2 linked regions of the uncultured Dysgonomonas sp. genome follow. The main gene of each other region encodes a partner of the protein of the gene in region 2 in a complex. Links are inferred from orthologs where the notes say so. Each region holds a gene or a part of one and is shown on either strand. Other genes may lie near its edges.

Region 1 (15,499 bases), 1.2 Mb from region 2 along the record:
CCGAAATCTTTATCCAGTACCAGTTTAATAATCTGCTCCACCCGGGACGAATCCAGTTTGTCGAAAATATCATCCAGCAATAATACAGGAGTAGTCTCAGTGGCTTTGTGCAGGAAGTCGAACTGCGCCAGCTTCAATGCCACTACATACGTTTTATTCTGTCCCTGCGAACCAACACGCTTAATAGAATAGCCGTCCATCTGCATATCCAGATCATCTTTATGTATGCCGGCAGTTGTATAACCTAAAATTTTATCCCTCTGCCTTCTTGATTTAAGCAATTCCGGGAAATCGGGATTTTCGAAATGGGATTCGTATTTCAGCTCCACCTTCTCGTTCGAAGAACAGATAAAATCATAAAACTTCTGGAATGTAGGAATAAATTTATCGATAAAATCCTTCCTCTTCCTATAGATAATCTTTCCCTCATTGGCCAGTTGCTCGTCCCAAAGGCCGAGAAGGGTATCGTCGACCGGGGCATCCACTTTCAGCAACGCATTCCTCTGTTGCAGAGCCTTGTTGTACCGGATAAGCGAGTACAGGTATTCTTTATCGAATTGAGAAAGGAACAAATCCATAAACTTGCGTCGCTCGTCGCTACCTCCGTTTATCAGTTCGGTGTCGGAAGGCGAAACCATTACCAACGGCAATAAACCGATATGGTCCGACAACCGTTCGTATTCTTTCTTATTTCGTTTGAATTGTTTTTTTTGTTTTCTGCGCAGGCTGCAAAAGAATTCTTCCTGTTTATCTCCGATTTCATACCAGCCTTGTATAACAGCAAATTCTGCATCGTGCAGTATATTCTGAGAGTCGATAGGGTTGTTGTGACTTTTGCTGAACGACAGATAGTAGATCGCATCCAACAGATTGGTTTTTCCCATACCGTTACTTCCCAGGAAACAATTTATCTTGGGCGACAGAGTAAGCTCGGCTTGCTCTATATTCTTATAGTTAAGTATGGATAAACGCTCTAATATCATGCATGCAAAAAATAATGGTTTTGCAAAAGTACAATTTTTTGCCGGAGGAGACAGCTTTTAAAGATAAGTAATTAGGGCAAACACACGAAAATTACTCTTTTTAAAAAAGTTTATCTATATGTAGAAGCTTTTAGCCGTTAGCTAATAGCTGTTAGTTCTTTGATGTATTGATAGGCCCTTCCAACCTCCCCTCGGGGTAGGGCTGTTAAGTTCTATTTTTTTATACCCTCTGTGCCATGTTGAACGGAGTGAAACATCTCGTTTTTCAGGCGGGATCTTTCGTTCCACTCAGGATGACAGCAGAAAATAACAGAACAAAGTAGAGAACTTAACAGCCCTAGCCCTAGCGGAGAATACAGAGAGAGTAAAAAATAATAGGTAGAAAAAGTGTTACCTTTGTTACCTTTTAACCAAATATAGTTAAAAGATATAGAAACAACAGGATGAAAGCAATGAAAAAAGTGTCAGATGTGTCAGGTTTTAACAATACATGGTTAACTGATGTGAAAAAAATGAATGATTATAGTTGCCAATTTCCCTTTACTCTAAATTCGTAACTATATATTCGCATATCTCTTTATTTTTTTATTCTTTTGTGATTTTATAGAATATTCACCGACTAACAAGGTAGAGTAATTTAAGCAAATTAATATAGATCAGAATGATGTATCTTGAAACGCAGGATATCGTAAAACAGTACGGAGACTATACCGCCCTTAACGGAGTAAGTGTGCAGGTACCCAAAGGCTGTATTTATGGATTACTGGGGCCGAATGGGGCCGGCAAATCGTCTCTTATTCGCATAATAAACAGAATAACAGCTCCCGATCAGGGAAAAGTCTTTATCAATGGCAGGGAATCTGTTGCCGATGACATTTTTAATATAGGTTACCTCCCCGAAGAAAGAGGCCTGTATAAGAAGATGAAAGTAGGGGAGCATATTATTTTCCTCGCCCGCCTGAGAGGTCTGTCAGTTGAAGATGCGCATGAGAAAACCCAGCATTGGCTTCGCAAGTTCGATATTCTGTCATGGGAAAACAAAAAGGTAGAAGAGTTATCGAAAGGGATGCAGCAAAAAATACAGTTCATTGCCACTGTAATACACGAACCTGAATTGTATATCCTTGACGAACCTTTCAGCGGATTCGACCCGGTAAACGCAGAGTTGCTTAAAAATGAACTTCTGGAGTTGAAAGCAAAGGGTAAAACCATTATACTGTCTACCCACAATATGGAATCGGTAGAAGCGCTTTGTGACGAAATATCCCTGATCAATAAATCGAAAGTTGTATTGCAGGGCAATGTGAAAGAGATACGCGCGCAATATAGAAAACATATTTTCAGACTCAATGTATCAGGCGATAGCTTCGATATGGAATCTGCCCATTTTACCATATTGTCACAGTCTGTTGATAAAAGCTCAGTGGAAGTACGCATCCAGCGAAATGACGAAGCGTCCAACTCTGATCTGCTACAGGAAGTTGCCCGGAAATATGAGATCATTTCTTTTGAGGAAGAATTACCTTCTATGAATGATATTTTTATTCAAGCAGTAAGCAATAGATGAAGTTTAACAATATACTATCAAATCTAACCTACGATTGTTGTTTTGCAACAAAAGTAATAAATAGGTCTGCGACCTTGTTAAAACCAGCCGAATGAAAGCATTGAAATTAATTATAGCAAGAGAATTCTCGTCCAGGGTAAAGACAAAGGCTTTTATCCTGACTACATTATTGACTCCCTTCCTTTTTGCCGCTGTAGTTGCATTGCCAGCTGCCATAGCAATGCTGAGCGATAATGATGATATAAAAAAGGTTTATGTAATAGATAATACAGGATTATATTCCAACATGTTCGAATCGTCTAAAAACTATGAGTTTGTACAGGTATCTGCTGCTGACAGTACAGCGACAGGTAAGGAAAAGGGTACGGCGTTGTTGCAAATAAACGGGGATTTGAATCAGAATCCCAACGCAGTTACATTCTTCTCTGAAAAGCAACAGCCTCCCCGCGAATTGACGGCATATATAAATGATGTGTTGACCGAAGCGGTGAGAAACAAAAAAATTGATGACTTTACGTCAGAGAGCAATCTCGAACCGCAATTAGTAACTAATTTGCAGGAAATACTGAAATCTAAAGATAAAATCTATATCTCTACTATCCGTTGGGATGAGACAGGGAAAGAAACGGAAACTCTCGGCGAGATAGCTACTGTTGCCGGAATGGCGCTTACCTTCTGTATGTTTTTCTTTATCATGATGTACGGTTCTATGGTGATGCAGAGTGTGGTAGAGGAAAAAAGCAACCGCATAATCGAAGTGATCATTTCTTCGGTTAAGCCTTTCGACCTGATGATGGGTAAAATAATAGGAGTGGGACTTGTCGGGCTTCTTCAACTGATTGTATGGCTTGTTATAGGCGGAGGTGTAATGATTGCCATTAAGATGGTTTTCGGCGTTAATATGGATGTGAGCGCCTCTGTGGATGCACAACAGGCAATGGCATTAATGAAAAGCAACAATGTTGAGATGACTTCTTTCCTTAATGGCTTTTTCAGCATCAACTGGGTACAGGTTGCAATATGTCTTATCCTCTATTTTACAGGGGGGTATCTCCTGTTCGCATCCTTGTTTGCTATGTTTGGTTCGGGAGCGAATGATTCGCAGGAGGCCCAGCAACTTATCATGCCTGTTATGATTATACTGATGGTAGCGTTTTATACAGGTTTTGCGGCCGCCCGCAATCCGGAAGGGGCTATGGCCTTCTGGTGCTCATTGATTCCGTTCACTTCTCCTGTGGTGATGATGGTCCGCGCTCCGTTCGAAGTGCCTTTGTGGGAACTGGGATTGTCTGTTGCGTTATTGTTCGTCACATCCGTCCTGATGGTAAAACTGGCTGCTAAAATATACCGCGTCGGGATACTGATGTATGGTAAGAAGGTTTCTTTTATGGAAATGCTGAAATGGCTGAAGTATAAATAATGTCAGTCTGTTATTGAATTTTGACGTTCAATTATGCTATGCATAACTACTATCTTAATTTGAAATTAGAGGCATTAGCTCATCTCTGCCGCGCCCTTCCGGGCTTGTCCTTCCTTTTGGCATTGCTCAAAAGGAAGCAAAAAGCTAGCGCTAAGTTCCTCAGCGACCCACAATCGGTTTGTCGGCTGAAAGGGACAAACGGGCTATTGCCCCATCCCTTTCTACGCCGTCTGCACCGTGTGGGTACCCCGCCTGCGGAACTAATGCGCACCCGCTGACGCCTTCGTAGGCAAGCCCTTGCATGAATTAATGCGCGTCAGCCCTGCGCCGTAGGCTTCACGGACGGGGTGCCCGTAGGATGAAAAGACGAAAAAACGGAAACGTGTTTGAGCTTATCTGCTAATCAGGATTATAGAATCTTTCTAGCGAGTTTTTCCGTTTCGTCTTTTAGTCCGTTACGGGTCGGCCTTTGAAGCGGGGCGCTAAAGCGTTTTTGGTTCCTTTTGCGGCTTTGGGCAAAAGGAACACAAGCAATCTCTGATTGCGCGTAGTATAAAACAATTGAATGTTAAAGTTCAACTACCGATTCGCTTAAATAATTAATAATTATTTGTGTTTCTCTCGTTTACTTATAATTCGACTATATCTTTACACCCAAAGAGAGATAGACACTATTGTTTCTCACTTTAAGATTGTCATTTAGCATTTCTCTTTTCCATATTCTGGTAAAACCCGTATCGGAGCCGATAATGAAAACGAATCTCGATAATTCGGCCTGTAATTCTATTCCTAGTCCTACATCGGGTCTGTTCCATAGTCCGTCACCAGCAAATGTATTGCCTTTATTGCTTTCGGGGGTGCCGTCGAGCGTGGTCAATGTTGTCTTTCCTGCTATTCCATAAGCCACGTATGGCCCCATGGCAAAGCCAAAGTGGGTATTGTTGGGGAAGTTGAACTTATATGTGAAATAGATGGGTAGCTGGATATACATCGCCTCCATTTTTGCTTCCATATTTCCTGCCGTTGTAGATAGCCTGTTTACTTTGGCTCCTTTGGTGGTGAAGCTAAGTCCTGTTTGTAGATAGACATCATTACCTAAAGTGATGTCGGCAATACCTCCGAAGTTATATCCGAACCTGACTTTACCACTCTTGAATCCATATTCGTTTTTCCATGCCGAAACATTGGAGAGGTTCATTCCACCTCTTATCTGAAAGGTGACATACTTTTGTTTTTCAACAAAGAATTGTGCATTTGCATTGCCGCTTATCAGTATTATAATTGAAATAATCAGTAGCCTCAAGGATGTTTTCATAGGAATTCTTTTACGTTTTTTATTTATATAGTAACAATATAGTGCTTGTGTTATTATCCGGTCAATTACCACCTCAGGATGATCCGTTCTCCCAGAGCCTTTGCCAGTGCTTTTTTTACTTCTTCCAGTTCTTTTATCTGCTGCATCAGTTCTATGGCGGTGTCCCAGTTTCCTTCTTTTTGTTTTACAGCCATTTCATCTTTTATTTCCTTTATTTTCTTGGTTATATATGCATTTTTCAACTCTGTGACTATGCGAGGGACATCTTTCCCCAAATGCTTCTCTTCGGCAAGGGGAGTGTCCTCCTTTTTTGCATTTTCTCCGAATTGTTTGATATGCAGTTTGCTTAACTGATACCTGTCGCTAACCAGTTCCGCGGCTATCTTGCTAACCTGCGCATCGGTGTGTGCCAGAAAGTAGCGGGCTGGAATGAACGTTTCATCTACCGAACGTTCTATCGCTTCTTCCAGCATCAGTGTATAGAGGGGATTGGTAAACCAAAAGCCATCGCGCTGGAGATCAAATTTTACCCAGTCTATTACTGTTGTAGGCATGTCGCCCGTAACGGGATTTTCTTCCCCTCCCTCTAGCATTATCTCCATACCGAAGCGGACTATGTAATAAAGGATAGCCAGTTCGAATTTGTCTATCGGTGTTTTCTTTACTACCGTTTTGTTGTGGATTAAGGGTTGCGACAAGTCATTATGGGCAGCCCGCATTTCCTCTTCCATCTTTTGTGGGGCTGTTTTTTCCAGATAGGCCAGTCGCTTTTTGGTCACTTCCTGTACCAGAATGCGTTCATCTACATCCAGCAGAATACTGCAATCTTTGATGTAGACTGTGCGTATAATATTGTCGGGTATAATGGAAATACTATTTACTATATCGGAAATAAGGGCGGCTCGCTTGATAGGGTCATTTCCGGCTTCTTCCAGTAATAGTTTTGTTTTGAAACGCATGAAATCGACCTCGTTGGCCTTGATATAGTTGGTTAGCGATTCCGCATTTTGTTTCTTGGCAAAGGAGTCGGGATCTTCTCCGTCGGGCAATAATATCACTTTGATATTCATGCCATCTTCGAGGAGCAGGTCTATTCCCCGTAATGCCGCTTTTATCCCTGCGGCGTCACCATCATAAATAACCGTAACATTGTCCGTAAAGCGGTGAATCAGCCGTATTTGCCCGTTTGTCAATGCTGTCCCCGAAGATGCGACAACGTTTTCTATTCCTGCCTGATGCATGGAAATAACATCGGTATAGCCTTCCACCAGATAACAGCAGTCGGCCTTGGTTATGGCCTGCTTAGCGAAGAAAATACCGTATAGTTCATTCCCTTTATGGTATATCTCACTTTCGGGTGAATTGACATATTTACCTGTATTCTCAGCTTTTTTAAGTATACGTCCGCCAAATGCAATTACTTTGCCCGATAGCGTGTGTACAGGGAACATGACACGGCCACGAAAACGATCGATCAGTTGGTTGTTGTGCTCGCTTTTTATAGCTAGTCCTGTTTTTACGAGGTAATCTTCTTTATATCCGTTTTTTAATGCTTCTTGAGAAAAAGCATCTCTCTGTTCGAGACTATAGCCTAACTGAAACTTTTCTATAATATCTTCTCTGAAACCGCGCTCTCTGAAGTAGCTCAGTCCGATAGACTTTCCTTCTATATGATTGTGGAGAGTGTTGACGAAATAGTCCCGTGCATAATCGTTGAGGATAAAGAGGCTTTCACGCTCATTATAGGCTTGTTTCTGCTCGTCGGTGAATTCGCGCTCTTGTATCTCTATGTTATATTTTTTAGCCAGATATTTTAATGCTTCGTAATATGAGAGCTGCTCATGCTTCATTATGAAGTGAACAGCCGTACCTCCTTCGCCACAGGCAAAGCATTTGCAAATATTCTTGGCGGGAGAAACGTAAAACGATGGTGTTTTATCTGTATGGAAAGGGCACAAGCCCACAAAGTTTATCCCCCTTCGTTTGAGGGTGACAAACTGCGACACTACATCAACGATTTGAGCAGCGTCCATTATACGGTCTATTGTACCTTGATCTATCATGATTTTTTACTGCTACGAAAGTAATAAAAATATCCCGATCAAGATATTTAATTTATGTGAATAGGAATCTTAATGGTTACTGTTAAACGAAAATAAAACAATGTATCTAAATATTTTTTGTACTTTTGTGCTTTCTTTTTAGAGTCTAAAAAATATAAAACGAAAAGTCGTGGCTAATACGAAGTATATATTTGTAACAGGAGGAGTTATATCTTCCTTAGGTAAAGGTATTATAGCCTCCTCGTTAGGTAAACTACTACAGGCAAGGGGTTATAAAGTGACAATCCAGAAACTGGACCCATACATCAACATCGATCCCGGAACTCTGAATCCATATGAACATGGAGAATGCTATGTGACTGTCGATGGCCACGAAGCAGACTTGGACCTCGGTCACTACGAGCGTTTCCTTAATCAGCCTACACATAAGGACAACAATATCACTACAGGGCGGATTTATCAGAATGTGATAAACAAAGAACGTAAAGGTGATTATCTCGGAAAAACGGTGCAGATCGTGCCCCACATCACAGATGAGATAAAGCGCAACATTAAAATGCTGGGTACAAAATATGACTACGATTTTGTAATTACCGAAATCGGAGGTACTGTTGGTGACATAGAGTCATTGCCTTTCATCGAAAGTGTGCGTCAGTTGCGTTGGGAGCTAGGCAAAAACTGCCTATGCGTGCATCTTACCTATGTGCCGTATATCGCTGCGGCAAAAGAGGTGAAGACTAAGCCTACACAGCATTCTGTGAAACAATTGCAGTCGGAAGGGGTACAGCCCGATATGTTGGTTCTCCGTACCGAACACCCGTTGAATAAAGACATTCTGAAAAAGGTGGCATTGTTCTGTAATGTGGAGGTAGATGCCGTTGTGCAATCGGTGGATGTGCCTACAATATATGAAGTGCCATTAAATATGCAGGCGCAGAACATGGACGAAATCGTGTTGCGTAAACTGGGTATGCCTATCGGGGATAAACCGGTAATGCAGCCTTGGCGCGATTTCCTTGATAAGAAAAAACATGCCAAAGAGACGGTTCGTATTGCACTGGTCGGTAAATATGTCGAATTGCCGGATGCGTACAAATCTATCAATGAATCGTTGTTGCAGGCAGCGATATACAATGATCGCAAGCTCGATTTACATTTTATACTCTCTGACAAATTGACCGCAGACAATGTGGAAAAGATGCTTGGTTCCATGGATGGCATAGTTGTTGCTCCGGGATTTGGGCAGCGCGGAGTGGACGGGAAAATACAGGCGTTGAAATATGCCCGTGAACACGATGTACCTACATTCGGTATCTGTCTGGGTATGCAATGTATGGTTATCGAATTTGCCCGCAATGTGCTGGGACTGGAGGATGCTAACTCAACGGAGATGAATCCTCATACACCATTCAAGGTTATTGACCTGATGGAAGAACAAAAGAATATCACAAATATGGGTGGGACAATGCGTCTGGGAGCCTATAAATGTGAATTGGAAAAAGGTTCGCAGGTGTATAAAGCATATGGTAAAAAGCTGGTAGAAGAACGCCATCGCCATCGTTTCGAATTCAACGGTGATTATAAGGAAGATTTCGAAAAGAACGGAATGAAGTGTACCGGAACAAATCCGGACATGGGATTGGTAGAGGTTGTGGAAATACCCGGAAAGAAATGGTATCTGGGTGTACAATTCCATCCTGAATACAATAGTACGGTAGTATCGCCTAATCCTTTGTTCATCAGTTTTATAAAAGCAGTAATTGACAATAAGAAAAAATAAGATTGAACGTTTTAAATAGCGGAAGCAGAAGCAAAATTTATTTTGATTATGCCGGGTCATGCAAAACGCCCAATAGAAATTGAAAGGAAAAATCGCAAATATTAAATTTATAAAAACTATAAATGGATAAGAATACGATTATCGGGTTTGTACTCATCGCTGCCGTAATCATTGGATTTACGTTGCTGAGCAGACCTTCGGCGGAAGAACTTGCTAAGCAGAAAGAACAATATCGGAGAGACTCGATAGAATATGCGCAGACCAAAGAGCGGGAAAAAGAACTAAGCAACCTGAAAGATACAGCATCGGAAGTAAAGAATGAAAATCCGGTGGATGATTTCTTTGCGGCTCCTGTTCAGGAAGCTGATTCTGTCCTTGCAGCAATGGATTCATTGTGTGCGCAGCAGGCAGAACAGCTGATAACGTTGGAAAACAGTAAGTTGAAAGTTGTTTTCTCTACTAAAGGAGGGAAGATGGTAAGTGCGCAGTTGAAAGAATATTCCCGGTATGATGGAGATTCTCTGTATCTGTTCAATAATGATGCCGAGTTCTCGCTTCAGCTAACCAATAAGCAAAACAAGGTACTTCACACCAATAATCTGATATTTACGCCGATCAAGACAGAGGGAGATAATTCTCTTATCATGCGTTTCTCATATTCGCCAACCCAACATGTCGATTTTATCTATAAACTGGCAGAAGACGATTATATGATGAAATATGATGTCAATCTGGTTGGTTTGCAACCGATGCTGGACAGAAACAAATCGGATGTGATAGAGTTGTACTGGGCACAGAAGATGCGCAGACAAGAGAAAAGCGTAAAAAATGAACAACGTTATTCGCACATCTATTATAAATATATAGGGGGTGATGTGAAAGAACTAAGCAGCGATAAAAGTGAGCAACTGGAGGTGAAAGAGCCTGCTAAATGGGTTGCTTTCAAGAATCAGTTCTTTGCTCCTATACTGATTGCGGACGAGAAGATCGAAACTGCCCTTCTCGATTCTAAAGTTTTAGTAACTGATGAAAACAGTGAATACCTGAAGACCGTTGAAGCTACAATATATGCTCCGGCAACAGTAGACATGAATGCCGGAACCATAAGCGCCGGATTCACATATTATCTGGGGCCTATGTCATTCTCTTTGTTGAAAGGGTATGACAGCCACATAGACGATGTGAACAAACAGCTAGATCTGGATAAGCTTGTGCCACTGGGCTGGACACTGTTCCGCTGGGTGAATCAATATTTTGTGATTCCGATCTTCAACTTGTTGAGGGGTACGGGAATGTCGATGGGTATTGTTATTCTGCTATTGACTATAATTGTGAAACTGGTAATAGCTCCTCTTACATTCAAGTCGTTCATGTCGTCGGCTAAGATGCGTGTGCTGCGCCCTCAGGTAGAGGAAATCGGAGCCAAATATCCGAAGCAGGAGCAGGCGATGGAAAAACAGCAGGCTACAATGGCACTTTATAATCGAGCCGGGGTAAACCCGATGAGCGGATGTATTCCGTTGCTTTTACAGATGCCTATACTGATTGCACTCTTCTCATTCTTCCCGAATGCGATAGAGCTTCGCGGACAAAGCTTCCTTTGGGCTACCGATCTTTCCACATATGATGCCATCGTGGAATGGAAAACACATATTCCATTGATAGGTACGCATATCAGTTTGTTCTGTATTCTGATGACAGTGACCAATATCATTTACACGAAATTCAATATGGAAATGACCAATACCGGGCAGCAACAAATGCCGGGGATGAAGTGGATGATGTATCTGATGCCGTTGATCTTCCTTTTCATGCTGAATGATTACCCATCGGGTCTTACATATTATTATTTCCTTTCGTTATTGGTTACAATATTATTGACTATTGCCTTCAGATATATAATAGATGAAGACAAGGTGCTGGCTAAGTTGGAAGCCAATAAAGCAAAACCGAAAAAGAAATCGGGTTTCATGGCTCGTTTGGCAGAGGCTCAGAAACTTCAGCAACAACAATTGAACGAGAAGAATAAGTCTAATAGTACCAAGAGAAAGAGGTAAGTTAGACGTCAAAACATATAGAAGAAAAGGTTATTTCGGTTGAAGTAACCTTTTTTTATTTACTTTTGTGAGAATCCTATCGCAGAATATGAAGATTTGCTACCTAATATTAGCTCATAATAATTTCAGGCATTTAGACCGTTTGATAGATGTTCTGAATGGCGCGGATTGTACTTTTTTTATTCATTTGGATAAAAAGGTAGTGTCTGAGTATTTTCCTCAACATAAGAATGTGGAGGTAATCCCGGAACGCACTGATATCAATTGGGGCGGATTTAGTATGGTAGAAGCTACTCTGGCTCTGATGAAGCGAGGTGTAGAATGTTCTCCCGATGCAGATTATTATGTATTGATTAGTGGAGTAGATTATCCTATCCGGTCTAAGGAGTTCCTTTATCAACAGTTGGAAAAGGGAAAAGAGTATATTGATATTGCTCCTGTCCCTGTGCCGTTCAAGCCGATGGAGCGCTATGAATATTATTTCTTCGATTACGATCGTCGTAACCTGAAGCATTATAATCCTAAATTTCTTGCCGAAGTATTGCTTAAAAAGCTGAAAATAAAAAGAAAAGCACCTTTCAGGGTGTATGCCGGTACACAATGGTTTGCCCTTACCCGCGAGTGTGTACACTATATTTTGACGACAGTAAGGGAGGATAAGCGATATACAGACTTCTTCCGTCATACATTAGTTCCTGACGAGGCTTTTTTTCAGACAATTATCGGGAATTCTCCGTTTCGGCAAAATACAGCCGCAAGCCTTACTTATACAGATTGGGAGGTTGCTGTTCCTCCGGCCACAATAGAAGAGCGTCATGTTGACTTTCTGGGAAGCCATATCGAGTTCAATGATGAATACGGGCAGCGATTTCCTTATTTTGCACGGAAGTTTAATGACGGCAGTGAAAAATTGCTGGAAGAGATACAAAACAGGTTGTGGGGATAATCATTTATCCAAACTGGCAAGCAGGTCTGCAATATAGCTTCGGGTGAAATCTTCCGGTTTCAACACATTATTGTTCCATATTACAAGGTCGATGTCTATTTTCACGATTCCGTTTTTTTTATCAGCTTCGTTTCTCCCCATATCCTTTTCTATAGATTTCAATAAGCGGATAACTTCGTCCTTGTCCCTATCTGTGTAGATAACGGCAAGCTGGTTCAGGAAATCGTTATTGTAAGTTGTACCGTATGGCATGGTGACAGAGGTATCGGAATAAGATATATCTGTAAATATATTATTCAGAAACTGATGGCACAGGCTTAAATTCGATTCCCGGTCTTCGTTTGTACCGATGCTGAGTAATGCTTTGTTCATAACCGGTGCAAATATACATTCCATTTTTTGAATCATAGTATATACAGGTCAATAAATTCTTCAGAATTGAGTTGAGCGATAAAGAAATTGTGCTTGATAAATATGGAAAAATGCATAGTTTTCCCTCTAATTTATATAACCTTATAATTTAAAATAATAATGAAAAGATATTTATTTTTATTGCTGATTTTAGCCTTATTATGTTGCTCAAATACACAGAATAGATTTGACGTTCCGTCTGGCTTTTATTTTGAAATTAGTAATGGTGCAAATGATAGTTATAATTCAAAGACAGCCTTATTTAAGAGACGTTATTCAAATGGCGCCAAATCTTATGAAATATCCCTTAATGATGCTGAAAGAAGAATAATCTATAACTTGTATCAGGAAATTCATTTTCAAAGTTTTCCCCAAAAGTTTGAGATAGATTGGAATTCTACAGATGCTATTGCAGTAGTTCTTCCAAGCTTTGATACTTCGCTGGAAATCTGTGAAAACGATAGTTGCAATAAAGTTATTTTAGATCTTATAGATCTGGAAAATCCTATAAATGATAAAGGAAAAGCACAGCAATATAAAAGGCTGTACGATAAAATATGGCAGATAATTATAAATAAAGAAGGGTATACGGATATACCGGATTCTGATCTTATTTATTTCTGAAATTGAATTAGAATTATCCAAGGATCAGAAAGAGCTTTTTTTTAATAAAACTGATTCGTACTTTTATATATCACTAATAGTCTATATTATGAAGAAAGCCATTGTTTTGTTCTTATTATGCCTGCTTTTTAGCCAATCATACTCTCAGTTTAATTTATTAGAGGAGGCATATAAAAAGAAATCGAAGGAAAAACTAAATGAGTTCTTTAATGATTGGCAAAAAGAAACCCCTTCTATTTCAGACGCGGAATTTGAAAATTTAACTGATAGGGAAAAAGAAGTATACAAGGTATTCGGCGCTTTTTATAATCCTGTAAATTTGCAAACAATCGGACGCTCCGAATGGGGGGATACGATATATCAGTCTGTAAAATATCTAATTGTACAGAATAGTATTCAATACAGAATACAAAACAGAGTGTTTTTTACAGAAGAAGAGAAAGTGGCGGTTTACAAAAAGCTTCAGGAGGAATACGGACAACAGGGACTGGATAGTCTGAAGTTACAAAGTATTCCTGCTTTTGCAGAAGAATGGGTGACGGAGGAACTGATTGAAAATGAAAATGTTCATACTGATACCATCACTGATTTTAGACCTGTTCTTTTTTTTAGTGATAAAAAAGTGGTGTATCTTAATTCTTTATATAATATAGGATTAACTCACTTTTTAGGTACTCATATCATAAAGAATAAAGATAGGCTTACGTATGCGTACTATCTTTCAGATAAAGAGATTGGTAAAAGGCAGACTTTTCTGGAACAAAATATAAAAGTATGGAGAGGGCATTGGGGTGCTTATTGGCAACTGTTGACATACCCTGAGGTGAATATTATAGTATTTGATAAAGAGATGAAATATGCTAGAGTTTTCTTTAGAATAGTTTATGAGGGAGGAGAGGCATTATTAAAGAAAGAAGAGGGGGAATGGAATATTATATCTTCCAAACTGACATGGATAGAGTGAGTAACTCTGGATTTGACCAATTGTCTCTTGTCTACTTATAATTCCGCTTTTTATTATCATAAGCTCTTTAACGGATTATAAATCCTGACAGTACAAGCTTTCGGATTGCAAATCCGAAAGGACGAAGGACGAAAGCTCTGTGCGAACTCCAAATTTATCAAAAAACTTTATCTATATAAGAAACTAATTATTAACCATTAATATTTAAGTATCTTATGAAGTATAAAGAAAAAATTGCCTCGGAGATTATCCGGATGATAGAACAAGACTTGTGTAGCATATCAGAAATCTGCAAATCATTTAAAATCAGCCGTAAGACATTTTACGAATGGAAAAAGATCAAACCTGATTTTAAAGAAGCGGTAGAAGAAGCCATCGACCACCGCGAAGATGTGATGGTAGCCTCGGCTCGGATAGGGCTAAAACAATTGCTGGAAGGCTATGTACAGAAAAAGGAGAAGATTACCTATATCCCCGATAAGAATAATCCGGTGGAAGATGTAGAGAAATGCAGGGTAGTGGAAAAGAAATTCTGTCCGCCGAGTATCCGTGCGATAAAGTATGTACTCGACCGCGAAGAAAGGAAAAAAGACAAAGACCGCTTACTGGCATCGGAACGCCGTCCGCTGATTATCGAAGTACAGGATGAGGAAACCAAACGTGAGCTGATGATCTTGCAGGAGAACGGCTTCCGTTCGGGCGGCTCGCTCAATCCGGAGGTAGTAGCTGCTGTGGACAGGAAGCTGGAAGGAAGATGAACGAATCATCTAATTGCCACATATCTAATATCTTAGATTAATCAAATATTCAGTCCCATGCTACATCCCAAGAGACAATATCTCTATATTTCTCTTTTCTACATAACCGAATGAACTACAAGTACAAAGATAATCAAAATATGGAAGTTCAAGTACATAAAACAGTAAATAATTCACTTTCAACGATCATTTCTCCGTATCTTTGTGATTCAGAAAAAATAATGGAAAAATTAGTAATCAAAAGACAAATATCATACTCCTGTATATTTCCTGATGGATGTGATAAATTAGAGGATATTCTTAAAACTATTCCTTCTAGAAGTGCTATTGCATGGGCATCATATATGTTTACAAAGAAAAGTATGATGACTATTGATCAAAGGGAACATGATTTCTTCATTCCTCTTTTGTTTCAAATGAACAGAAAGCTTCAACATACTATCACTAATTACTTGCAGCCAATATCAAGTGAATTAGATAATTACGTGTTTATAGATAAAGTGGTATTGCTTACTCTAATAGAATATTTACTAGAAAATCATAATGAAAGTAATGTGGATGTATTTGAATCTAAGGATGATTTCTCTAATATGTTTATTGCGTATCTATTA
Region 2 (15,470 bases):
CAGGGATTATCTGAAAGCATGGCTAATGAGCGATGTTGTGAAATCGGATATCGAAGACCAGACTCTTCTATCAGCTATGGTAGATGAAGGAAAAATACTATATGCATTGTCCCTTTTACTCCCTGAAAAGAATGCGGACGAGATTATAGGATACACCAAAGCCCAGATGGACTGGTGCAAACAGAATGAAAAATCAACGTGGCAGAATATTGTAAAACAGAACTACCTCTATTCTACCGATCACATGATTATCACCCGTTTTATAAACGATGGCGCATATACAGCAATTGTATCAAAAGATTCTCCCGGAAGAATCGGAGCCTGGACTGGCTGGCAAATAATAGAGCAATACGCAAAAAAGAAAGGTGCTTCTCTTCAAAACATTATAGATATGGATGCCCAGACAATATTAAAGGAAGCTAAATACAACCCTTAAACACTAATAACAATAGCGTTTTCAGCCAATTATCAACAGCATCAATGACTAAAAAAAGCGAACAGATAATAATTATCTCTTAAATCCCCGGACTTATTAACACCATGTTCAAAACTTAACTCGTCTTTGAACGTTATTTCTGTTATCTTTGAATAAAAAATTGAAGAGGTAAAACTAAAATGGCTGACGCAAATAACAAGAATCAGGGGAGACGAAAACCAAAAGAAACGAATTTATTACCTGACATAGGCAAAGTACAGCCTCAGGCGAGGGAACTGGAAGAAGCCATACTCGGAGCTCTAATGCTTGAGAAAGATGCATATTCGCTTGTTAGTGACATCTTAAAACCGGATAGCTTCTACGACACTATTCATCAGATAATATACAGAGCAATAGTTGACTTGGCTGTCCGTCAGGCACCTATCGATATGCTCACTGTTGTGGAACAACTAAAAAAAGACGGTGAACTGGAAACGGTTGGCGGACCGGTCTATATAGCCCAACTGACCGAGAAAGTAGCATCGGCTGCACACATCGAGTTCCATGCGCGTATCATTGCCCAAAAATATCTGGCAAGAGAGCTTATTTCCTTTTCATCCACGATCACCAATAAAGCTTTCGATGAAACATCCGATGTAGACGACCTGATGCAGGAAGCCGAAAGCAAGCTTTTCGAAATCTCTCAGGGTAATGTAAAGAAAGACGTAACCCAGATCAATCCCGTAATAAAAGAAGCTTTAAACCTGCTTGAAATAGCGGCTAACCGTCCCGAGGGACTTAGTGGCCTGCAAACCGGATTCACCCCTCTGGATAAAATAACATCGGGATGGCAGAATTCCGACCTTGTTATCATAGCTGCCCGTCCAGCAATGGGTAAAACTGCATTCGTGTTGTCTATGGCAAAAAACATGGCGGTAAGCTATGGCTATCCTGTGGCTTTGTTCTCTCTTGAAATGTCAAATGTACAGTTGGTTAACCGTCTGATCGTAAACACCTGCGAAATTCCAGGTGAGAAGATAAAGAACGGTCAGCTGCTGCCTTACGAATGGGAACAACTCGACTTTAAGATAAAAGAGTTATACGATGCTCCTTTATACATTGATGACACACCCAGCTTATCCGTATTTGAATTAAGGACAAAAGCCCGCCGTCTGGTTCGCGAACACGGTATTAAGATGATCATCATCGACTACCTTCAGTTGATGAATGCCAGCGGTATGAATTATGGAAGCCGTGAGCAGGAAGTGAGTATGATTTCCCGTTCATTGAAAGGACTGGCTAAAGAACTAAATATTCCCATCATTGCCCTGTCGCAGCTCAACCGTGGTGTGGAAGGCCGTGCGGGAGCAGAAGGGAAGCGACCACAATTGTCCGACCTCCGTGAATCGGGAGCCATAGAGCAGGATGCCGATATGGTTTGCTTTATTCACCGTCCAGAGTATTATAAAATACTGGAAGATGACAAAGGAAATTCACTTATTGGTCTGGCCGAGATTATCATAGCCAAACACCGTAATGGGGCAACCGGTGATGTATTGCTACGCTTTAAGAGTGAATTTGCCCGCTTCCAGAATGTTGACGATGACTACAATTTCGGTGCAGGGCAGAATTTCTCTTCTAAAATCAACACCGACGCTTCGGCTCCAAGTTCGGGTCAGGACTTTCAGCCAATGCAAGGTGCAGGAAATGATTTCGTGCCATTCTGATAAGTCTTCTATTATATAAAGTAACAAAAGTAACAGTTATCTATATTATTCGTAACTGTTACTTTTTTTTTGAATCCCTATACCAGTTAAGCACAAAAGAGAAAAAGTAACAAAGGTAACAGAAATATCAGTTAACAGTCAACAGTTATCAGTTAACAACTTGTATATCGTGTCTTGTCTACTCGTATCTCATATAACTTTCAACTTATTACTCAAGACTTACTACTTATTAAAAGGTAACAAAGGTAACAACCTTTTCAGCTTTTTATTTTGCACCATTCTTACTCCTTTTCCCTTTCAGACGTCAGGGAGCGTATTCAATCTTTCAAAGAACTATAAGCTAACAACTAAAGGCCATCAGCTATACACATAGATAAACTTTAAAGGATCTTATAATAAAAAAAGAGGTTAGCCAATTAAACTAACCTCTTCTCATATATTTAGAAATGTTCTACGTTTTATTTAGCTTCTTTTAGCTGAGCTTCTTTCTTCTTCCCTTCTTTCTTGAATATACCCCAGGCAATAGGAGTTGCTACGAATACAGAAGAATAAGTACCGATCACAATACCGATAAATATAGCAAATGTAAAGCTACGGATAGTATCACCACCTAAAAGGAAGATACAGAACACAACCAACATCGTACTTATTGAGGTATTCAATGTACGTCCTAATGTAGAGTTCAGCGCTTCATTAATAGTTTCGGTGATATTACGTTTCGGATACATATTCCTGATTTCGCGGATACGGTCAAAGATCACAACCTTGTCATTGATAGAGTAACCTACCACTGTCAGTACAGCTGCAATAAACGACTGGTCTATCTCCATAGAGAACGGCATTATCTTATACAACAGTGAGTAAAGGAAGATAACCATCACGGCATCATGCGCCACAGCTATCAGCGTACCCAAAGAGAAGGCAATGTCGCGGAAACGCAATAAGATATACAGAGCCATACAGACTACAGCAATCAATACTGCTATAGTAGCCGCCGTTTTCAGGTCATCAGCCACACTAGGGCCTACACGCTGAGAACTTTGAACAAAGTCATCTATAGTTTTTCCATCAGTAAGGAATCCGGCTGCTGTAAGAGCATGAGTCATTTTTGCCCTTATCTCATCTTCAACCTCATCTGTAGCCTCTTCGATCTTATAGTTTGTAGTAATACGGACCTGACTTGTAGTAGATGACTGACTTGCAGAACCACTGGTAAGTACAAGTACAGTAGAACCTTCAAATTCGGGAACCAACACTTTTTCGATAGCATCGGCATTTACATTCTTATCGAAACGAACCAGATAGTTACGTCCTCCTGTAAAGTCAATACCGCCATTCAAACCGTTAATGAATAGAGAGCCTACACCTGCTACTAATAATACAGCTGATAAGATCACGATTTTCTTAGTCATACCCAAGAAATTGATTTTTGTATCAACAAACAATTTCCGTGAGATAGCAGTAGTGAATGTCTGATTTCTGAAATGACCCTTATCAAGCATATATTCATAGAATATACGTGTAAGGAATACATTGGTGATGAATGATGCAACGATACCGATAATCAATGTAGTTGCAAAACCCTGTATCGGACCTGTACCGAAATACGCTAATATAATAGCAGTAATTACCTGTGATGCGTGTCCGTCGAAAATAGCGGAGAATGCATGTCTGTAACCATCTACTACGGCTACTTTCGTATTCTTTCCGGCTCTTAATTCTTCTTTTGTTCGCTCATAAACCAATACATTAGCATCGACCGCAAGAGCGAGCGAGAGCACAAGTCCCGTTATACCCGGCAGGGTCATTACCGCCCCAAAGGCCGCCAATATACCAATTGTAAAGAACAGATTGACAAGAACAGCCGCATTGGCAATCAAGCCCGGGATCAAACCGTAAACCAAGCAGATGTATGCCATAAGAAGCACCAATGCTAGTACGAAAGATATAACTCCGGCTTTAATAGCTTCCTGACCCAACGAAGGACCTACAATATCTTCCTGTACAATGTGTACTCCGGCTTTCATCTTACCCGATTTCAGCACGTTCTCTAAGTCTTTTGCATCTTCCGGTGTAAAGTTTCCTGTGATTTGAGACTGTCCACCTTCGATCTTGTCATTTACATTAGGCGCTGAATATACAGAACCGTCGAGTACGATAGCTATACTTCTGCCTTTCTCTGCTCCGGTAATAGTAGCCCAACGTTGTGTACCTACAGAATTCATCTGCATACTTACTTCCCACGTTGCACCATGTTGAGACTGGTCAGCCTTTGCTGAAATAACCACATCCCCGTCCAATGCCGGGCCTTTTTTAAGACCGTCGCCACGCAAAGCATATAATGTAATCTGAGTTTCTCTTATATCTTCAGCCTTGAAGCCCCAGGCAAATCTCAGGTCAGGAGGATATGCGTCCTGGAATCTTCTAAGGATTGCATTAACGGCTGCTGTGTCGTTTTTATGAACAATACCGACAATAGCTCCCATACCACCACTGATAAAATTCTCAATAAATGGTTTGGTGAATCCTAAGTTTCCAACTTCCTGAACTTTCAAAGAATCGTTTACAGCAGTTGTATCTGTTGCACCCTGAACGTTCTGAGCAGCTAATGCTTCTCTCGAACGTTCTGTCAGGGCACTTATATATCCCTGTATTTCGTTCAGATTATATGTTTTCCAAAATTCAAGATTTGCACTACCCTGCAATAGTTTTCTTACACGGTCCGGTTCCTTGATACCCGGAAGCTCTATCATAATACGCTCTGCACGGTTGTCCAATTTTTGAATATTAGGAGCAACAACCCCGAAACGGTCGATACGTGTACGAAGTACGTTAAACGAGTTATCGGCTACACTCTGAAGTTCTGTTCTCAGTGCAGAAATAACTTTATCATCCTTGTCTTGAGGTCCTACCTGATCTCTAAGTTTAGTACTAAATACGCCGGCTAGTTTATCATTGCCATTCGCTGCTTTAAACTTATCGACAAAGAGAGTGATATAGTCACGGTTGCTACCTTTTTTATTTTCAGCAGAAGCTTCAGTCAAAGCAGTATTAAACGCTTCGTTCTCAGGGTCACCCAATGAACGGAGTACAGCTGCTGCATCTACTTCTACGATAACACTCATACCACCTTTCAGGTCAAGTCCCAGCCCGATTTCTTTTTCGCGACATTGTTTAAGGGTATAACCCATATCGTCGGTACCAAAGGTTAACCAAACTCTTTCAGTCGACATTGAATCAAGATAGTGAGTGTATTGTTTGTTGTACAACTCGTCTTGCAGTAGTTGATCACCTTTAGCATTCGCGACTGCGTAGGCTGTGGCAAATTCATCCGCTTTATTATCATAACTTTTGGTTACGAATGTAAAAGACAGGTAAAATAAGCACACCAACGTAAGGAGAATGGAAAATGTGATTACAAATCCTTTGTTTTGCATTTTAGATTTTACTTTTTGTTATTTACTTATATTATTTCTATTTCATTCAAACTAAATAAAATACGCATATATCCAGAGTCCTCTTCCTTCGAAACGAGGCCAAGCTTAGACATATACACACTTTCAGGCGTGCAAATATAATCTTTTATTCTTTACATATCATAATAATATATAAGAAAATGTGCCGATTAATTAATGTGCCAACATGCCGATATACTAATATGTCAATAATCGAAAACATTGGCACATTGGCATATCATCACATTAAATCATTGCTTCCTTATCTCTGCTCTCTTTATCTTTCCGCTGATCGTTTTCGGCAGTTCGTCAACAAATTCGATAATGCGGGGATATTTATATGGAGCAGTAACCTGCTTCACATGATTCTGAATCTCATGCTTCAGATGATCATCCGCTTTATCTCTATAATCCTGCGCCAACACAATAGTAGCTTTTACTACCTGCCCTCTGACGTCGTCGGGCACACCTGTAATGGCACATTCCACAACGGCAGGGTGCGTCATCAGAGCGCTTTCTACTTCAAATGGTCCTATGCGATAACCGGAGCTTTTGATAACATCGTCGCTACGGCCTACGAACCAGTAATATCCATCCTCGTCACGCCAGGCCATATCGCCTGTATGGTAAACATCATCATAATACACCTGCCTGGTAAGAGCTTGGTCACGATAATATCCCATAAACAAGCCCAAAGGTTTCCATCTATCGGTTTTAATCACCACCTCTCCTACTTCTCCATCTTCGACGGAACGTCCGTCTGCGGCGATAAGGTCCATATCATAAGCCGGATTAGGCACTCCCATCGCACCGGGTTTCGGCTCCATCCATGGGAAAGTGATTATGGTAGGGGTAGTTTCTGTCTGGCCGAATGCTTCCATCATTTTAATACCTGCACCTTCGAGGAATGCATTGTATACCGAAGGGTTCAATGCTTCTCCTGCAGTAGTGGCATACCGAAGTGAAGACAGGTCGAAATGAGACAAATCTTCCCTTATCATAAATCTGAATACGGTAGGCGGAGCACAAAACGAAGTCACTTTATAATCCTGTATCATATGCAGCATAGCCTGCGGGGTAAACTTCTCGTGGTCATACACCATCACGGCAGCACCAGCAATCCATTGCCCGTACAATTTCCCCCAGACAGCTTTAGCCCAACCGGTATCGGCTACAGTAAGATGCAGACTATTCTCATTCAGATTATGCCAGTATTTTGCTGTCACAATATGCCCGAGTGGATATATAAAGTTATGGATTACCATTTTCGGCTCACCGGTCGTCCCCGATGTAAAATATAATAAAGAGATATCTTCATTCGTATTCACAAGCTCTGGCCTTACAAATGACTTTGCATCTCTTAAGCCCTGATGGAAATCGAGCCAGCCCGCCGGTATGTTTTCACCACAGGCAATCCGAAATTTTACTGTTGGAGAATTAGCCATCGCATCATTTACATGCTGAACAACCACATCATCGTCCACTGCTATAATCGCCTTTATATCGGCTGCATTATTACGGTAAATGAAATCCTTCTTCGTCAGCAGATGTGTAGCCGGAATAGCCACTGCTCCTATTTTGTGAAGGGCAATAACAGCAAACCAGAATTCGTAACGACGTTTCAACACGAGCATTACCATATCTCCTTTACCAATCCCTAACGATTGAAAATAGGACGCGGCACGATCGCTCTGCTCTTTAATATCCGCAAATGTAAAATCGATATGTTCCCCCTGGTCATTCACCCAGCAGATAGCCCTTTTGGTGGGATCTGTCTTTGCCCACTCATCTACGACATCATATCCGAAATTGAAATTCTCAGGTATCTGAACATGGTAATTCTCTGCAAAATCCTGAGTTGAAGCAAAATGAGTTTGTTTTAAAAATCGTTCTAACATGAGCGTGTTAGTTATATTAGGTTATATATACAAATAATGATATCTATAGAACAACAACTATAAATCTGACTTTCTTTCCATCAAGCGCCTTCATTCCGTGCGGCAGGCTGGAGTCGAAATAAATACTGTCCCCTTCTTCCATTATCAGGTCCTTTCCATTTATCTGCAAAAGCATACGCCCTTCCAACACCATATTAAATTCTTGTCCGGTGTGTATGCTATGATGAATTTCTACATCATCGGCTTTAGGTTCTACTGTTACTTCAAAGACTTCAGCCTTCCGGTTATTAAATCCCCCGGCCAGCGTCTGGTAATTATAAGCCTCCACCCTATTCACAGCCAACCCTTTTCCCTTACGTGTAAGAAAATAACTACTCATGCGGGGCTCGTCGGCAAACATCAACACCGACACATCTACATTATGGGCAGACGCGATGCCTTTCAGCACACTGATAGTTAAGTCTTTTTCACCCGACTCGTATTTAATATACTCTTCTAAAGGAATATTACAAGAAGCGGCAAATTGCTCCTGTGTCATATCCAAAGCCTCACGCAAACCTTTGAGACGTTGACCTATTTCTTTAATATCTATATTCATAAAACTTTTAAGGTCGCAGACCTGTTTATTGCTTCAACAAGTAGCCAAAGCATGTTACAATTAAAAACATATTATTAAATCCTTTCAGTTATTCACTTTAAGGTTCGAAGAATTCAAAACTTATTGTTCTTTAGTATCCGATTCGGCAGATGTCTCTCTCTTTGGCTGAACAGTTACCAATTGCAGCATTGCTTTTGGTATCGGGCTTTTAAATTCCAACACCTCACCTGTAACCGGATGCTTCAGTACCAGTTCGCGTACATGAAGGGCAATACGCTTAATCGGATTATTCGATGCACCGTATTTTTTATCTCCCACTACAGAATGGCCGATTGTCTGCATATGTATACGCAATTGGTTTTTACGCTTGGTTTCTAGATCAAAATCAAGCAACGAATAGCGTCCTGTCGACTTAATCACTTTATAATGTGTGACTGATTTCAATCCGCCATTGTCGCTAGATGACGACATCATCACATAATTTTTATTCTCGGTAAGCCACGAAGTCACTGTTCCCTCTTTTTGTTCCGGTCTTCCGTCCACAACCGCAGTATAAATATATTCCTTTACAAGATTGTTCCAGTTTTTCTGAAATATTTCCTGAAGCTCTGCGCTTCTGGCAAATACCATCAACCCGGAAGCCTCCCTGTCGAGACGCTGAAGAACAAACACCCGATCAGCCTTATTCTTTCCTTTTTTCTTCACATATTCGTTCAGTGCCCCGTAAACGGTACGCAACTTCTCTTTATCAGTGGATACGGACAAAAACCCCGCTTCTTTATCTATAACGATGATCTCATCATCTTCAAATACAATTTTCAGGCCTTTTAGCTTCTTTTCTTTTCGCGATTGGTCAAACTTCATTACCGAAACCTTATCTCCGGACTTGAGTTCATGATCGAATTGGGTGACAAGCTTGCCATTTACCTTTATTTGCTTGTGCGCCAGCAGTGATTTTATAGCATTACGACTCTTACGAACTTGCTGATCTATCAGAAACTCTAACAATTCGCATGGTTGCGATGCTTTCAGTTCTTGCAGCGGAATATCTCTTCTTGAAGTATTTCTCATTTAGTAATAAAATGTAATATATGGGGCAAAGGTAAGTGTTTTATAATTTTTTAGTAGCTTTAATGTGTATTAAATAATAATAAAATTGAATCATTGCACTGAACAGCAACAATTCACCCTCCTATACCAAGACCAACCTGGCATTGAAGTAAACCGCAAATAACAATACTTGTAATATGTATGGTAGTATTTTATAAGACACCGGTTTTAATGCTGTACTTTTTTATTTTAATCTATTTTGCCATATCATATTCTATTTTTTACTAATTTTGCAGGCTGAAATTTAACCGCTTATTTTAACTATTAAATATTGAAAATGAAAGCATTTGTATTTCCGGGGCAAGGAGCTCAATTTGTAGGAATGGGAAAAGATTTGTACGAAACATCTCCAGTTGCTAAAGAAATGTTTGAAAAAGCAAACGAAATACTGGGATTCCGTATCACAGATCTGATGTTTGCAGGCACAGACGAAGATCTTCGTCAGACAAAAGTAACCCAACCGGCCATCTTCCTTCATTCTGTAATATTAGCTAAAACAATGGGGGCTGACTTTGCACCCGATATGGTTGCAGGCCATTCCTTAGGCGAATTTTCCGCATTGGTTTCTGCGAACGCATTATCATTTGAAGATGGACTGAAACTCGTATATAAACGTGCGCTTGCTATGCAGAAAGCATGCGAACTGAATCCTTCAACAATGGCTGCCGTACTGGGATTACCCGATGCTAAAGTTGAAGAAATATGCGCATCTATTACCGATGAGGTAGTGGTACCGGCAAACTATAACTGCCCGGGACAAATTGTTATATCCGGCTCAAATGCAGGTATAGAAAAAGCATGCGAATTATTACTTGCTGCAGGTGCAAAACGTGCACTGAAGCTAAAAGTAGGTGGAGCATTCCATTCTCCGCTCATGGAACCGGCTAAAGTAGAATTATCGGAAGCTATCGATACTACAACGATAAGCAAACCATCATGTCCTGTATATCAGAATGTATCTACCACAGGTGAAACCGACCCTGCTACAATAAAAGCAAACCTTATTGCTCAGTTAACTGCTCCTGTAAAATGGACTCAGTCTGTAGAGCATATGGTAGCTGACGGAGCAACAGAATTTATCGAACTAGGACCGGGCAATGTACTGCAGGGACTGGTGAAGAAAATCGCTTCGGATGTAGCAACCAGCGGCAAACAATAAGCGCACAAAAGTGAAAAGTGAAGAATGAAAAACGGAACACAGAGCATATTTTTTACTCTCGTCTCCGTTGATTTTCAATCCATTTTTAGTTCTTCACTTTTCACTTATCACTCATAATTGAAATAATATGGCATTCTTTTCAGGAAACAAGCAAGCTGATGACCAGGATGAAACTGCAAAAAACATTTTCATGTTTGAATTGGTGCAGAAAAACATCCTAATAACCGGTTCTAACGGGCAGTTAGGAAATGAAATCAGGCGCATAGCCTCACTTCATGAGAACAATTTCCATTTCTTTTTTACCGATGTTGCAGAGCTCGACATTACAGATTTGCAAGCCATAGAAGACTTTATAAGAGAAAACAATATTAAATATATTGTCAATTGCGCTGCTTATACTGCCGTAGATAAGGCTGAAGATGATGTAGAATTATGCTACAAAATCAATCGGGATGCCGCTGCAAACCTGGGAATTGCCGCTGCGAATAACGGAGCCAAGATAATCCATATATCTACCGATTATGTATATGATGGCACTGCTTCAAAGCCTTATACAGAGACGGATACAGTGAACCCGCAATCGGTATACGGAAAATCGAAACAAGAAGGGGAAGCTGCCCTGATAAAAGCATGTCCTGACAGTATTATCATCCGTACTGCTTGGTTGTATTCTATATTTGGAAACAACTTTGTGAAAACGATGATAAAATACGGAAAAGAACGGGATACGCTCAATGTAGTTGCCGACCAAAAGGGAACACCGACCAACGCAGCCGATCTGGCCAATGCAATCGTAAAAATACTGGACTATAGCGAGGCCAACAGCTTCAAACCCGGTATCTATCACTATTCTAATGAGGGCATTACTACCTGGTATGATTTTACATTAGCCATACACAAAGATGCCGGAATAACAAACTGCAAGGTAAATCCAATTACCACAGATCAATATCCGACTAAAGCAACAAGGCCAAAATACAGTGTACTGGATAAAACGAAGATTAAAACCACATTCAATATCACGATTCCCGAATGGGAAAATAGTTTAAACATTTGTGTCAAAGAATTGTTATCTATATAGTAATAATAATTCACATTACACATCTACCATAACCAAAATGAAAAAGATTTATCTTTTTGGGCTTATATTTACGGTTATCTCTGTTTCTTGTCAGAAAAAGCAAATAAACTTATATGAAACACAACTTAACCCGCTAAAAGTCGATCTGGCCGACATCTCTTTAAACAGCAGTTCCAGCACCATCGACTTAACTAAAATACAAAGGCTTACACCTGAACAATACACCAGCCTGCAACTCGAAAAAGTAAAAGGACTGGAAGGATACGAGCTCAGTGACCTCTGTCTCGGGCAGACTCTGCTGGAGAATAAAAATGGAAAAATCATTACAATACAAGTAGTTACGGACGGAGAAATTACAGAATACCTTCTCAGTTATGACAAAAGCGGTAATCTGATAGACAACCTGATAGTCGCTTATGAAGATATGGTCGAATATTACAGTGAAGTCTCATCTAAAATAAAATCGAACGAGATAATCGTTCAAACCATCAACTACACCTACGATGAAATTAACAGCGATTCGGGAGGTACAGCCGATACTGCAATAACGAAATATCAGATAAGCCCCGAATTTAAGTTTATCTCCAATTAGGACATACAACCGGGCTCTGAGATTATATGTCAGGCTAGAAATAATATAGCAGAAATTATTGCTAAATAAATAACTCCAATGCGAAGATAATAGACCATTGTCTTCGCTTTTTTTATTACTTTTGCACCTTACAAGTAAAAAGAAAATATTTAATGTTGCATAAATAAAACATAGCGCATATTCGTTTTATGTTTAATGGGCAACAAACAGGTCTGAGACCTTGATATTATTAAGTAAAGTAATCGATGAGCGAACTGGAAAAAGAAATTCATAAAAGACGAACATTTGCCATTATCAGTCACCCCGATGCAGGAAAGACTACCCTTACCGAAAAATTATTATTATTCGGGGGTGCTATCCATGTAGCGGGTGCCGTAAAATCAAACAAAATAAAGAAAACCGCCACCTCGGACTGGATGGAAATAGAGAAACAGCGTGGTATCTCTGTTGCTACATCGGTTATGGGATTCGAATACGACGGTTATAAAATAAACATCCTGGATACCCCCGGCCACCAGGATTTTGCAGAAGACACTTATCGTACACTCACTGCGGTTGACAGTGTTATTATTGTGGTAGACTCCGCCAAAGGTGTGGAAGCACAGACCCGCAAGCTAATGGAAGTCTGCCGTATGCGCCATACTCCGGTGATGATATTTGTAAACAAAATGGACCGGGAAGGACGCGACCCTTTCGAACTGCTCGATGAGCTGGAAGAGGAACTAAAAATCGGAGTACGCCCCCTAAGCTGGCCAATAGACAGCGGGCAACGATTCAAAGGTGTTTACAATATCTATCAGGAGAAATTAGACCTGTATACACCCAGCAAGCAGACAGTAACCGAATCGATCGGGTTCAAAGATATAAACAGTCCTGATCTGGAAAAACATATCGGAGACCCGCTTGCAGCGAAACTAAGAGAAGATATAGAACTTATAGACGGAGTATATCCGGAGCTGGATATGAATACATACCTGAAAGGTCAGATAGCCCCCGTATTCTTTGGTTCGGCTTTAAATAATTTCGGAGTAAAAGAACTACTGGATTGCTTTGTAAAAATAGCGCCGTCTCCACGCCCGATAGAAGCTATAGAGCGTGAAGTAAACCCGGAAGAGAATGCTTTCACCGGATTCATATTTAAGATACATGCAAACATGGACCCTAATCACCGGTCGTGTATTGCATTCGTGAAAATCTGCTCCGGCAAATTCGAACGAAATGTAAACTACAAGCATATCCGGCTAAACAGGCAACTGAAATTCTCCTCTCCTACTGCCTTCATGGCTCAGAAAAAAGAGACTGTAGACGAAGCATACGCAGGTGATATTATAGGACTTCCCGATACCGGTAACTTCAAAATCGGCGATACTCTTACTTCAGGAGAAGACCTGCATTTCAAAGGATTACCAAGCTTCTCCCCTGAAATGTTTAAGTACATTGAGAATGCCGATCCGATGAAGTCGAAACAATTGCAAAAAGGTATAGACCAGTTAATGGACGAAGGTGTTGCCCAGTTATTTACGAACCAGTTCAACGGGCGTAAGATTATAGGTACAGTAGGGCAACTCCAGTTTGAAGTTATTCAATACCGCCTGTTGCATGAATACGGAGCCCAGTGTCGCTGGGAATCCCTCAATTTATATAAAGCATGTTGGATAGAAAGTGAAAACAAGCAGCAATTAGATGATTTTAAAAAACGCAAAGCGCAATACATGGCTGTAGATAAAGAAGGGCGGGACGTATTCCTTGCCGACTCTAACTATGTGCTAATGATGGCTCAGCAAGACTTTAAAGACATCAAATTCCATTTCACATCGGAATTTTAAGAATAAACGGGTCTGCAACCTCACTTTCTTTTATTTAAAAGATATGACAAAAATAAAAATGGTTATAAATGCAGAGTACAGGCAATTAGAAGACTTCATAGAAGGCCTTCCCCTTGCATTCCTGCAATCCGGAGAAGTTATTTATTCGGGTCGTAATATAATCAAGACCTTTGATGTAGAAGGGGTGAAACTGAATGTAAAGTCTTTCAAAAAGCCACTATTTATAAACCAGATAGCATATTCGACTATCAGGCAATCGAAGGCAAAGCGCTCATACTTATATGCATTTATGCTAAAAAGAAGAGGATTCCACACACCCGATCCGGTATCTTATATGGAACTCAAACAATATAATCTGCTAAAATACAGTTTATATATATCAGTACATGAAGAGTTTGATGGAATGATGCGTGAATTGCAACATGGAGAAATAAAAGGACGCGAAGAGTTATTGACTCAATTTGCTTTATATACGGCCCAGTTACACGAAAAGCAAGTATTACATTTAGATTATTCTTCGGGAAATATCCTCTATAAAAAGGACGGGAATACCTATACTTTCTATTTAGTGGATCTGAACAGAATGAAATTTGATAAACCTATAAATCTCGATACCGCCTGCTTTAATTTCAGACGCCTATGGGGAAGTGATGAAATGATAAGCTTCATAGTAAAAGAATACGCCAAAGCCCGCAACTTTGATGAAGCAACCTGCTTAAGGAAAACATTTGAATATCGTAAAAAATTTTGGGATACTTATACTAAGCAACATCCTGAGACAAAACCATACCTCGGTTAACTATAAATGCCTGATATTATGAGAATTGGATTTGACGCCAAGCGAGCTGTTTCTAATTTTACCGGATTAGGAAATTACAGCAGATTTGTAATCTCCAACCTGATGGAATATTACCCCAATAATATTTATAAACTTTTCATCCCCAAACTTCATGATGAGAGTAAGATTAATGATACACATCAAGATGAAACTGTTTATTCATTAAAACATACCCATAAACCATTCTGGCGTACGATGGGAATTGTCAAAGATATTAAGAGAGAACATATTGATATATATCATGGGCTAAGTAATGAGTTGCCATTCAGAATAAACAGAACCGGAGTAAAAAGTATTGTTACAATACATGATCTTATATTTCTGAGATACCCTGAATTCTATTCTCTGGTCGACAGAACAATTTACAATGTTAAGGCCAAATATGCATGCAAGGTGGCAGACAAGGTCATAGCTGTCAGCGAATGCACTAAAAGAGATATTATCAAATTCTATGGCATAGAGCCATCGAAAATAGAAGTTGTTTATCAAGGTTGCTTCCCTGTATTCAGAGAGCAGGCTGATAATATGAAAAAGGAAGAAGTAAAAACCAAATATAATCTTCCTTCTGAATTTCTTCTGTCTATCGGCAGTATAGAAGAGCGTAAGAATATCCTGCTGATAGTAAAAGCACTGAAAGAGGTACCCGATATTCATTTTATAGCTATAGGCAAGCAAAAAGAATATGCTCAAACTGTATTAAATTATGCTGCTGAACACGGATTATCGGATCGTGTACACCTTATCAGCAATGTACCATTGACTGACCTGCCG

Evidence for each region.
Region 1: the proteins of dnaB (region 2) and dnaG are in contact, whole or in part, in a crystal structure (PDB 2R6A), measured with the Geobacillus stearothermophilus proteins. The link is inferred for uncultured Dysgonomonas sp. from one-to-one orthologs. Residues at the interface, in WP_033016901.1 of Geobacillus stearothermophilus: Ser13, Glu15, Ala16, Gln18, Glu91, Leu92, Asp94, Ala95, Val96, Pro97, Thr98, Ala99, Ala100, Asn101, Tyr104, Tyr105, Ile108; in WP_049624496.1 of Geobacillus stearothermophilus: Lys456, Leu457, Leu458, Pro459, Ala460, Asn463, Ala464, Leu467, Leu535, Leu536, Ile537, Ala538, Gln544, Glu545, Asp548, Tyr549, His552.

Annotation. Positions count from the first base shown.
Region 1 is NZ_LT599032.1:3,342,630-3,358,128, forward strand. Bases 4,850-7,756 are described here. They hold dnaG (DNA primase), read right to left. Parts: upstream 7,349-7,756; coding sequence 5,351-7,348; downstream 4,850-5,350. Other genes in these bases: QZL88_RS14080 (porin family protein), read right to left, coding at 4,850-5,285; QZL88_RS14090 (CTP synthase), read left to right, coding at 7,518-7,756. In the rest of the region: QZL88_RS14060 (DNA replication/repair protein RecF), read right to left, coding at 1-983; QZL88_RS14065 (ATP-binding cassette domain-containing protein), read left to right, coding at 1,645-2,550; QZL88_RS14070 (ABC transporter permease), read left to right, coding at 2,642-3,970; QZL88_RS14075 (hypothetical protein), read left to right, coding at 4,030-4,248; more of QZL88_RS14080, read right to left, coding at 4,611-4,849; more of QZL88_RS14090, read left to right, coding at 7,757-9,128; membrane protein insertase YidC, read left to right, coding at 9,251-11,185; QZL88_RS14100 (beta-1,6-N-acetylglucosaminyltransferase), read left to right, coding at 11,274-12,131; QZL88_RS14105 (2-amino-4-hydroxy-6-hydroxymethyldihydropteridine diphosphokinase), read right to left, coding at 12,132-12,503; QZL88_RS14110 (hypothetical protein), read left to right, coding at 12,663-13,166; QZL88_RS14115 (hypothetical protein), read left to right, coding at 13,255-14,130; QZL88_RS14125 (hypothetical protein), read left to right, coding at 15,029-15,499. UniProt on the Escherichia coli protein: RNA polymerase that catalyzes the synthesis of short RNA molecules used as primers for DNA polymerase during DNA replication.
Region 2 is NZ_LT599032.1:4,496,298-4,511,767, reverse strand. The notes cover bases 1-2,878. They hold dnaB (replicative DNA helicase), read left to right. Parts: upstream 1-615; coding sequence 616-2,142; downstream 2,143-2,878. Other genes in these bases: secDF (protein translocase subunit SecDF), read right to left, coding at 2,601-2,878; QZL88_RS18570 (DUF2268 domain-containing putative Zn-dependent protease), read left to right, coding at 1-436. Outside these bases: more of secDF, read right to left, coding at 2,879-5,579; QZL88_RS18555 (AMP-binding protein), read right to left, coding at 5,849-7,495; QZL88_RS18550 (XRE family transcriptional regulator), read right to left, coding at 7,539-8,093; QZL88_RS18545 (RluA family pseudouridine synthase), read right to left, coding at 8,214-9,164; fabD (ACP S-malonyltransferase), read left to right, coding at 9,481-10,362; rfbD (dTDP-4-dehydrorhamnose reductase), read left to right, coding at 10,553-11,443; QZL88_RS18530 (hypothetical protein), read left to right, coding at 11,481-12,035; QZL88_RS18525 (peptide chain release factor 3), read left to right, coding at 12,281-13,861; QZL88_RS18520 (lipopolysaccharide kinase InaA family protein), read left to right, coding at 13,905-14,660; QZL88_RS18515 (glycosyltransferase family 1 protein), read left to right, coding at 14,679-15,470. UniProt on the Escherichia coli protein: The main replicative DNA helicase, it participates in initiation and elongation during chromosome replication. Travels ahead of the DNA replisome, separating dsDNA into templates for DNA synthesis.